Regions from separate parts of the Mesorhizobium sp. CA10 genome, predicted to be linked through region 1. Evidence: predicted binding sites of a transcription regulator. Region 1 holds the regulator's gene; the other holds the start of a gene.
What was found. Region 1 encodes LexA, which represses DNA repair genes until DNA is damaged. Its sites were predicted from a motif close to TGTTCNNNNTGTGTTCNG; they were not measured.
Positions count from the first base shown of each region.

Region 1 (3,420 bases):
CGCCGCCCGCGATATTTGCGCCATTTGCGTAGGCGTCGTCCCAGTCGGCAATGCGATGTCCCAGCAACGGTGCCTCCGCGATCAGGTCGTTTGTTCGGCATCGCCGATTCAAAGTCAGGTAACGGTCGCTTTGACGGCAAAGCGCGCGTCTTGCCAGATGCCAGTGCGCAGGATGTCCTGCAGCACCTCGACCGCATTCCAGACATCGCGGTAACCGACATAGAGCGGCGTGAAGCCGAAACGAATGGTGGATGGCGCGCGGAAATCGCCAATCACGCCGCGCTCGATCAAGGCGCGCATCACCTGGTAGCCATTTGGATGGGCGAACGATACCTGGCTGCCGCGTTCTGCGCCTGAGCGCGGGCTCTCCAGCTCAAGACCGAAGCCGCCGCATTTGGCTTCGACAAGCCGGATGAACAGGTCCGTCAGCGCGACGCTTTTTCCCCGCACGGCCCTGATGTCGACATCGTTCCACATATCCAGCGCGCCTTTCAGCGCGCGCATCGACAGCACCGGCTGCGTTCCGCACAGGAACCGCCGGATGCCCGTGCCCGCGGCGTAGCCCTGCTCGAACGCGAAAGGCCGGGCATGGCCCCACCAGCCGCTGAGCGGCTGGCGAATGTCGCGGTGGTGGCGGTTCGCGGCGTAGATGAAGGCTGGCGAGCCCGGCCCGCCATTGAGATACTTGTAGGTGCAGCCAATGGCGAAATCGGCATTAGAGCCGTCGAGATCCACCGGCAGCGCACCCGCCGTGTGGCAGAGGTCCCAGACGATCAGCGCGCCGGCTTCATGAGCCTTGCGGGTGAGCGCCGCCATGTCGCGCAGCCGGCCGGATTTGTAGTTGACGTGGTTGACCAGGATGACCGCGACGCGATCGTCGACCAGTTCCTCAATCGTCGGGGCATCGGCGCCTTCGAGCCGCAGCACCGTGCCGGGCCGCGTCGATGCGACGCCTTCCGCCATGTAGAGGTCGGTCGGAAAGCTGTCGCCCTCGGCAACGATCACCGAACGCTCGGGCCGCATTGTAAGTGCCGCATGCAGGACCTTGTAGATGTTGATCGAAGTCGTGTCGCAAACGACCGTCTGGCCGGGTTTCGCGCCGATCAGCCGTCCTAGCTGGTCACCCAGCTCGATGGGCATATCGAACCAGCCGGCGGTGTTCCAGGCGCGAATGAGATCCCGCGCCCATTCCTGCCTCGCGGCAGTCTCGATCTCGCTGAAGGCGTCGATCGAAGCAGCGCCCAGCGAATTGCCGTCGAGGTATATGACGTCTTCCGGCAAGACGAAGCGATCGCGCATGGCGCGCAGCGGATCCGCGGCATCCATCGCCTCGACTTCGGCGAGATCAGGAATTCCCCTCATTGTGCTGCCCCCTCCGTTTCGATCTGGCCAAGGGGGTTGTCTCACCACCCTCGGCGACAGGGCAAGAACCTTTGGTCCTATGTTAGCTGGTCCATAGACGGCGAAGACTGCGGATCGGAACTTCGCCAAGGTTGGCATTTTGGATTCGTTTCGTTCACGGTGCGGCGCGCTTACGGAACGAGCCGACGTGATCCCATCCGCCGCTTCGTGATCGTGTCGGCTCTTGTTTCAGCTTAACGAAGCTCCAAAATCGAGCGGAATCAATGCCGCTGTCCTACAAGGGCGGCCAAGGCATCACCGGATGCGACATTGTTTCGGCAGCGTTAACAAATTCACTAAACTTTAAACGGTTGCGGAACACAACTGGAACAGATAGTGTTTGTTCTGGGTTTGTTTTTCTGATTCTGGTTTCAGAACCCGTGGGGGCCGCCGATGCTGACGCGCAAACAACATGAACTCCTGATGTTCATCCATGAACGCCTGAAGGAGAGCGGGATTCCTCCATCATTCGATGAGATGAAGGAGGCGCTCGACCTTGCCTCCAAGTCCGGCATCCACCGGCTGATCACGGCGCTGGAAGAACGCGGCTTCATTCGCCGGCTGCCGAACCGGGCGCGCGCGCTGGAAGTGCTGCGCCTGCCCGACTCGATCGCGCCTGGCCTGAATGCCGCGAAGAAGTTTTCGCCGAGCATCATCCAAGGCGGCCAAGGCAATCTCAGTCGCCAGGTCAAGCCAACGACGCCATCGCGCACCCCGACGCCAAGCAATGACGACGAGGCCGCGGCGGCCGTATCCATTCCGGTGATGGGCCGCATCGCCGCCGGCGTGCCGATTGACGCCATCCAGCACCAGACGCATTCGATCTCGGTGCCGCCGGACATGATCATGGGCGGCGAGTATTACGCGTTGGAGGTCAAGGGCGACTCGATGATCGAGGCCGGCATCTTCGATGGCGACACCGTCATCATCCGCAATGCCAACACCGCAAGCCCGGGTGAGATCGTGGTGGCGCTGGTCGACGATGAGGAGGCGACGCTTAAGCGTTTCCGCCGCAAGGGTGCCTCGATCGCGCTCGAGGCCGCCAACCCAGCCTATGAGACCCGGATCTTCGGACCGGACCGGGTCAAGGTTCAAGGCAAGCTCGTGGGACTCATCCGCCGCTACTGAGCAGAACTGGCCGGCCTTCTTCGCCCGAACGACAGTCTATTGGGCCGGTGCGGCGGCTGGTTTTTCCGGCTGCTTATAGGGCGCCAGTCCCCTCGCCTCGCGCGTGTATTTTCGCTGCTCGTGCCAGGGTCGGTATGGTTCTACGACCGCGTGGCGGACGGTTGGCCGCGCGGTTGCCGATTGCGGATCGAAGAAAACGGCGGCGCTGCCGTCGCGCGCCAGCTGCCGCTTGGTGACGACGAGCACACGCGGATCGCGGCATGGGTTATAGGCCGTGGCGTCGTTGATGACGATGAGGTCGGCGAAACCGCAGGCCGGCCGGGCGGCGTCGCGGGTCTCGGCGAGCGCGACGATCGCGCCGGAAGGATGCCGGCCGATGCAGAGATCGCCGCTGCAATAGAAGGGCGAGCCGGGCGGCAGGTCGACGGGATCGGCAATGTCCAGCGTATCTTTGGCGAACCTTTCCGGCGGCACGATCTCCTCGGCTTTCAGCGCCCGTTTCCAGTTGTCGGTGGTGAACTCGTTGGAGCGTTCGCGATTGACGGCAAGCTCGCCGCCGCCGATCGGCATCGCCACCAGATGCGCATCCTCCGAGATAAGCACGTCCGGTGTGCGGACATGCGGAATGGCCAGCAGCGCAGCGAGCGCGAAAGGTACGGCGGCAAGCCTCAGCCAGGTGGTGGCCATCGTCGCGATGACCAGCGCGACCGTCGCCAGCAGCACCGACTGGATTGAGATCAGCCCCACGGCGTCGACCGGTGAGCGCTCGGAAATCCATGCCGAAATGGCGATCATCGCCGTCAGGCCTTTGCCCATGACAAAGAGGAACGGACCGTCGAAGCCGAAGGGCATGGCCAGCGCGCTCAGCACGGCGAACGGGATGACGATCAG
Region 1 covers NZ_JAIUHV010000003.1:612,714-616,133, reverse strand. Annotated here, with positions in the region: gene LB535_RS09990 (alpha/beta hydrolase) at 1-67, opposite strand, end outside; gene kynU (kynureninase) at 115-1,362, opposite strand; gene lexA (transcriptional repressor LexA) at 1,795-2,529, shown strand; gene LB535_RS09975 (ComEC/Rec2 family competence protein) at 2,566-3,420, opposite strand, start outside.

Region 2 (3,420 bases), 210 kb from region 1:
ACGTTCTTGAACTGCACCATGCCGGCGTTGGTGAACATCAGCGTCGGATCGTTGCGCGGCACCAGCGGGCTGGAGGCGACGATCTCGTGGCCCTCCTTGCGGAAGTAGTCGAGGAATGTCGACCGGATGTCGTTCACGCCACTCATTGCATACTGCCTTTTTCGCAAGAACCGCCGGCCCGGCCGGCGGCAAATGGGCTTTGGTGTTTCAGAAGATAGATTGGCCTTTTAGCGATAGCTCTTGTGCCTGTCCAGAAACACGCAAAACAGGCGTGTCGCTCAAAACTGCGCAAGCGGTTTTGGGAAAACGACAGGCACAAGCATGTACCAAAGCGCATTGCCTGAATTCATCGCAGCGCGACGCGCTTTGGGCCGAGCGGCGGACGAGTGGCGGTTCAGCCCTGCCCGCACAACGCAAAACCGCCGGCACGAAGGCCGGCGGTTCGGGTTACGCAATACAAGAACTCGATTACATAAGCACAAACCGATAAACCAGGATTGTGGCCGAACTCCGGCTAAGCCAACCAACTGCTCTCGGGCGCCCTCGGACCACGCGGACCCCAAAATCCCCGGGGCACGCCCTTTACAAGGCGCCGGCCTCGTCCTCGAAACCGTCGTCGCCGCCTTCCGAGCCGCCATTCTCGAGGAACTTCTCGGCAATCAGTCCGGCATTCTGGCGCAACGCAAGCTCGACCTCACGCGCCGTGTCGGGATTGTCGCGCAGGAACAGTTTTGCGTTCTCGCGACCCTGGCCGAGGCGCTGGGAATTGTAGGAGAACCAGGCGCCCGACTTCTCGATGACGCCGGCCTTGACGCCGAGATCGATCAGCTCGCCTGTCTTCGACACGCCCTCGCCATACATGATGTCGAACTCGACCACCTTGAAGGGTGGGGCCAGCTTGTTCTTCACCACCTTGACGCGGGTCTGGTTGCCGACGACCTCGTCGCGGTCCTTGACCGAGCCGATGCGGCGGATGTCGAGGCGCACCGAGGCGTAGAATTTCAGCGCGTTGCCGCCGGTGGTCGTCTCGGGCGAGCCGAACATGACGCCAATCTTCATGCGGATCTGGTTGATGAAGATGACCATGGTGTTGGAACGCGAGATCGAGGCGGTCAGCTTGCGCAGCGCCTGGCTCATCAGACGAGCCTGAAGACCGGGCAGCGAATCGCCCATCTCGCCTTCGATTTCAGCGCGCGGCGTCAGTGCCGCCACCGAGTCGACAACCAGCACGTCGATGGCGCCTGAACGCACCAGCGTGTCGCAGATCTCCAGCGCCTGCTCGCCGGTGTCGGGCTGCGAGATCAAAAGGTTCTCGAGGTCAACGCCAAGCTTGCGGGCATAGACCGGATCGAGCGCGTGCTCGGCATCGACGAAGGCGCAGATACCGCCCTTCTTCTGGGCTTCCGCAACCGTGTGCAGCGCCAGCGTCGTCTTGCCCGAGCTTTCCGGCCCGTAGATCTCGATGATGCGGCCGCGCGGCAGGCCGCCGACGCCGAGCGCGATGTCGAGGCCGAGCGAGCCGGTCGGCACGGTTTCGATCTCGACCACCTGCTCGTTGGCGCCGAGCCGCATGATCGAGCCCTTGCCGAACGCGCGCTCGATTTGCGACAGCGCCGCGTCCAGAGCCTTTGATTTGTCCACTGCCTTATCCTCTACAAGCCGCAAAGTATTCTGAGCCATGATACATCACCCCTTGGTCGTCAATGAAGGCCGGACAATCCGTGATCCCTGCTTGTTTTGTACCTTTTTTGTTCTCATTTGGCAAGGGGCAACAAATATCTGAAAAATAATCAATATCTGGATTTGTTCTATTTTTGTCTCACCAGGGCTGGTGCGGAGTGCAACCACCGGTCCAGAAGAGATTTCGATACCCGGCCGTCCGAATCGCAACCCCGATTGCAGGGCGACCTGAGGAAACCTAGAGCAATTGCAGTGCGTGCCGGCATTCCGTCCAGGATAAAGACTTAGAGCAGTTCAGCGATTCCGTGAAACGCTGAACCGCTCTAGTGTGCGCAGCCGCACGATCAACGAAAGTCACCGACCCGAAATGCCGACATCCCCAACAATCCTGGCGCTCGGCGGCGCCCATATCGACCGGCGCGGCCAGGTCTCGGGCGTCTATGTGCCCGCGGCTTCGAATCCCGGCATCATGCGCGAGGACGTCGGCGGCGTGGTTTTCAACGCGCTGCGCAGCGTGGTGAAGCGCGGCGTGTCGGCCTCGCTGATCTCGGTGCGTGGCGGTGACGCTGCGGCGGACACGGTCGCCTCGGCGATCGACAACGCCGGGATAACCGACCTTTCGGTGGTGTTCCTCGACCGAACGACGCCAAGCTACACGGCGCTGATCGATGCCGAAGGCGAGTTGATCGTCGGGCTTGCCGACATGGCGCTCTACGATCTTGCCTTCCCCAAACAAATAAGGCGCGCCAAGGTGCGCGAGGCGATCGCCGCCACCGACGCCATCCTGTGCGACGCCAACCTGCCGACGGCCGCGCTGGAGCGTCTGCTGGCGCTTGCCGGCGGCCGGCCGGTCTTCGCCATCGCCGTCTCGCCGGCCAAGGTCGTCCGCCTGGCGCCGCTGCTCGACAACCTGTCGCTGCTCTTCATGAACCGCCGCGAGGCCGCCGCGCTGGTCGGCGCGGAGCCATCCGGCGAAACGCTCGTCGACGCGCTCCGGCGGGCTGGCCTGAACGCCGGCGTGGTCACGTCCGGCAGCGCTCCGGTGCTGGGCTTCGACGATACCGGCATCTTCGAGATCGACCCGCCCGCGCCGCGCAAGGTGGCCGACGTGACCGGCGCCGGCGACGCCTTGACCGGCGCAACCGTCGCCGCCTTGCTGCGCGGCCTGCCGCTGCGCGCAGCACTACGCGAAGGCCTTGCCGCGGCGATGCTCGCCATAGAGAGCCCGCGGGCCGTGCCGTCCTTCACGATCGCCACCTTCACGCAGGCGCTTGCCCTTGTGCCGGAGCCGCGGGAAGTGGCATAGGGCCACCACTGCCGAAGCAATCCGTTCGATCGGAGACAGCCATGACGCCTGATACCGCCCGCCCCTTCGTCGATATCCATCCGCCGGTGGCGGAGGCGCTTGCCGCCGGCCGGCCCGTGGTGGCGCTGGAAAGCACCATCATCACCCACGGCATGCCCTACCCCGACAATGGCGCAATGGCCGCCAAGGTCGAGCAGATCATCATCGATGGCGGCGCGGTACCGGCGACGATCGCCGTGGTCGAGGGCCGTATCAAGATCGGCCTCTCCGACGGCGAGCGCGAATCGCTTGCCATGACCGGTGACGCCATGAAGCTGTCGCGCGCCGATCTCGGTTTCGCGGTCGCTCAAACGCGCACCGGCGGCACCACGGTCGCCGCCACCATGATCGCCGCGCATATGGCCGGCATAAAAGTGTTCGCCACCGGCGGCATT
Region 2 covers NZ_JAIUHV010000003.1:401,146-404,565, reverse strand. Annotated here, with positions in the region: gene alaS (alanine--tRNA ligase) at 1-146, opposite strand, end outside; gene recA (recombinase RecA) at 583-1,680, opposite strand; gene LB535_RS08925 (carbohydrate kinase family protein) at 2,048-2,986, shown strand; gene LB535_RS08920 (pseudouridine-5'-phosphate glycosidase) at 3,028-3,420, shown strand, end outside.
Region 2: recA (recombinase RecA) is a predicted target of LexA. The motif match lies at 1,739-1,756, and genes of this name have one in related genera.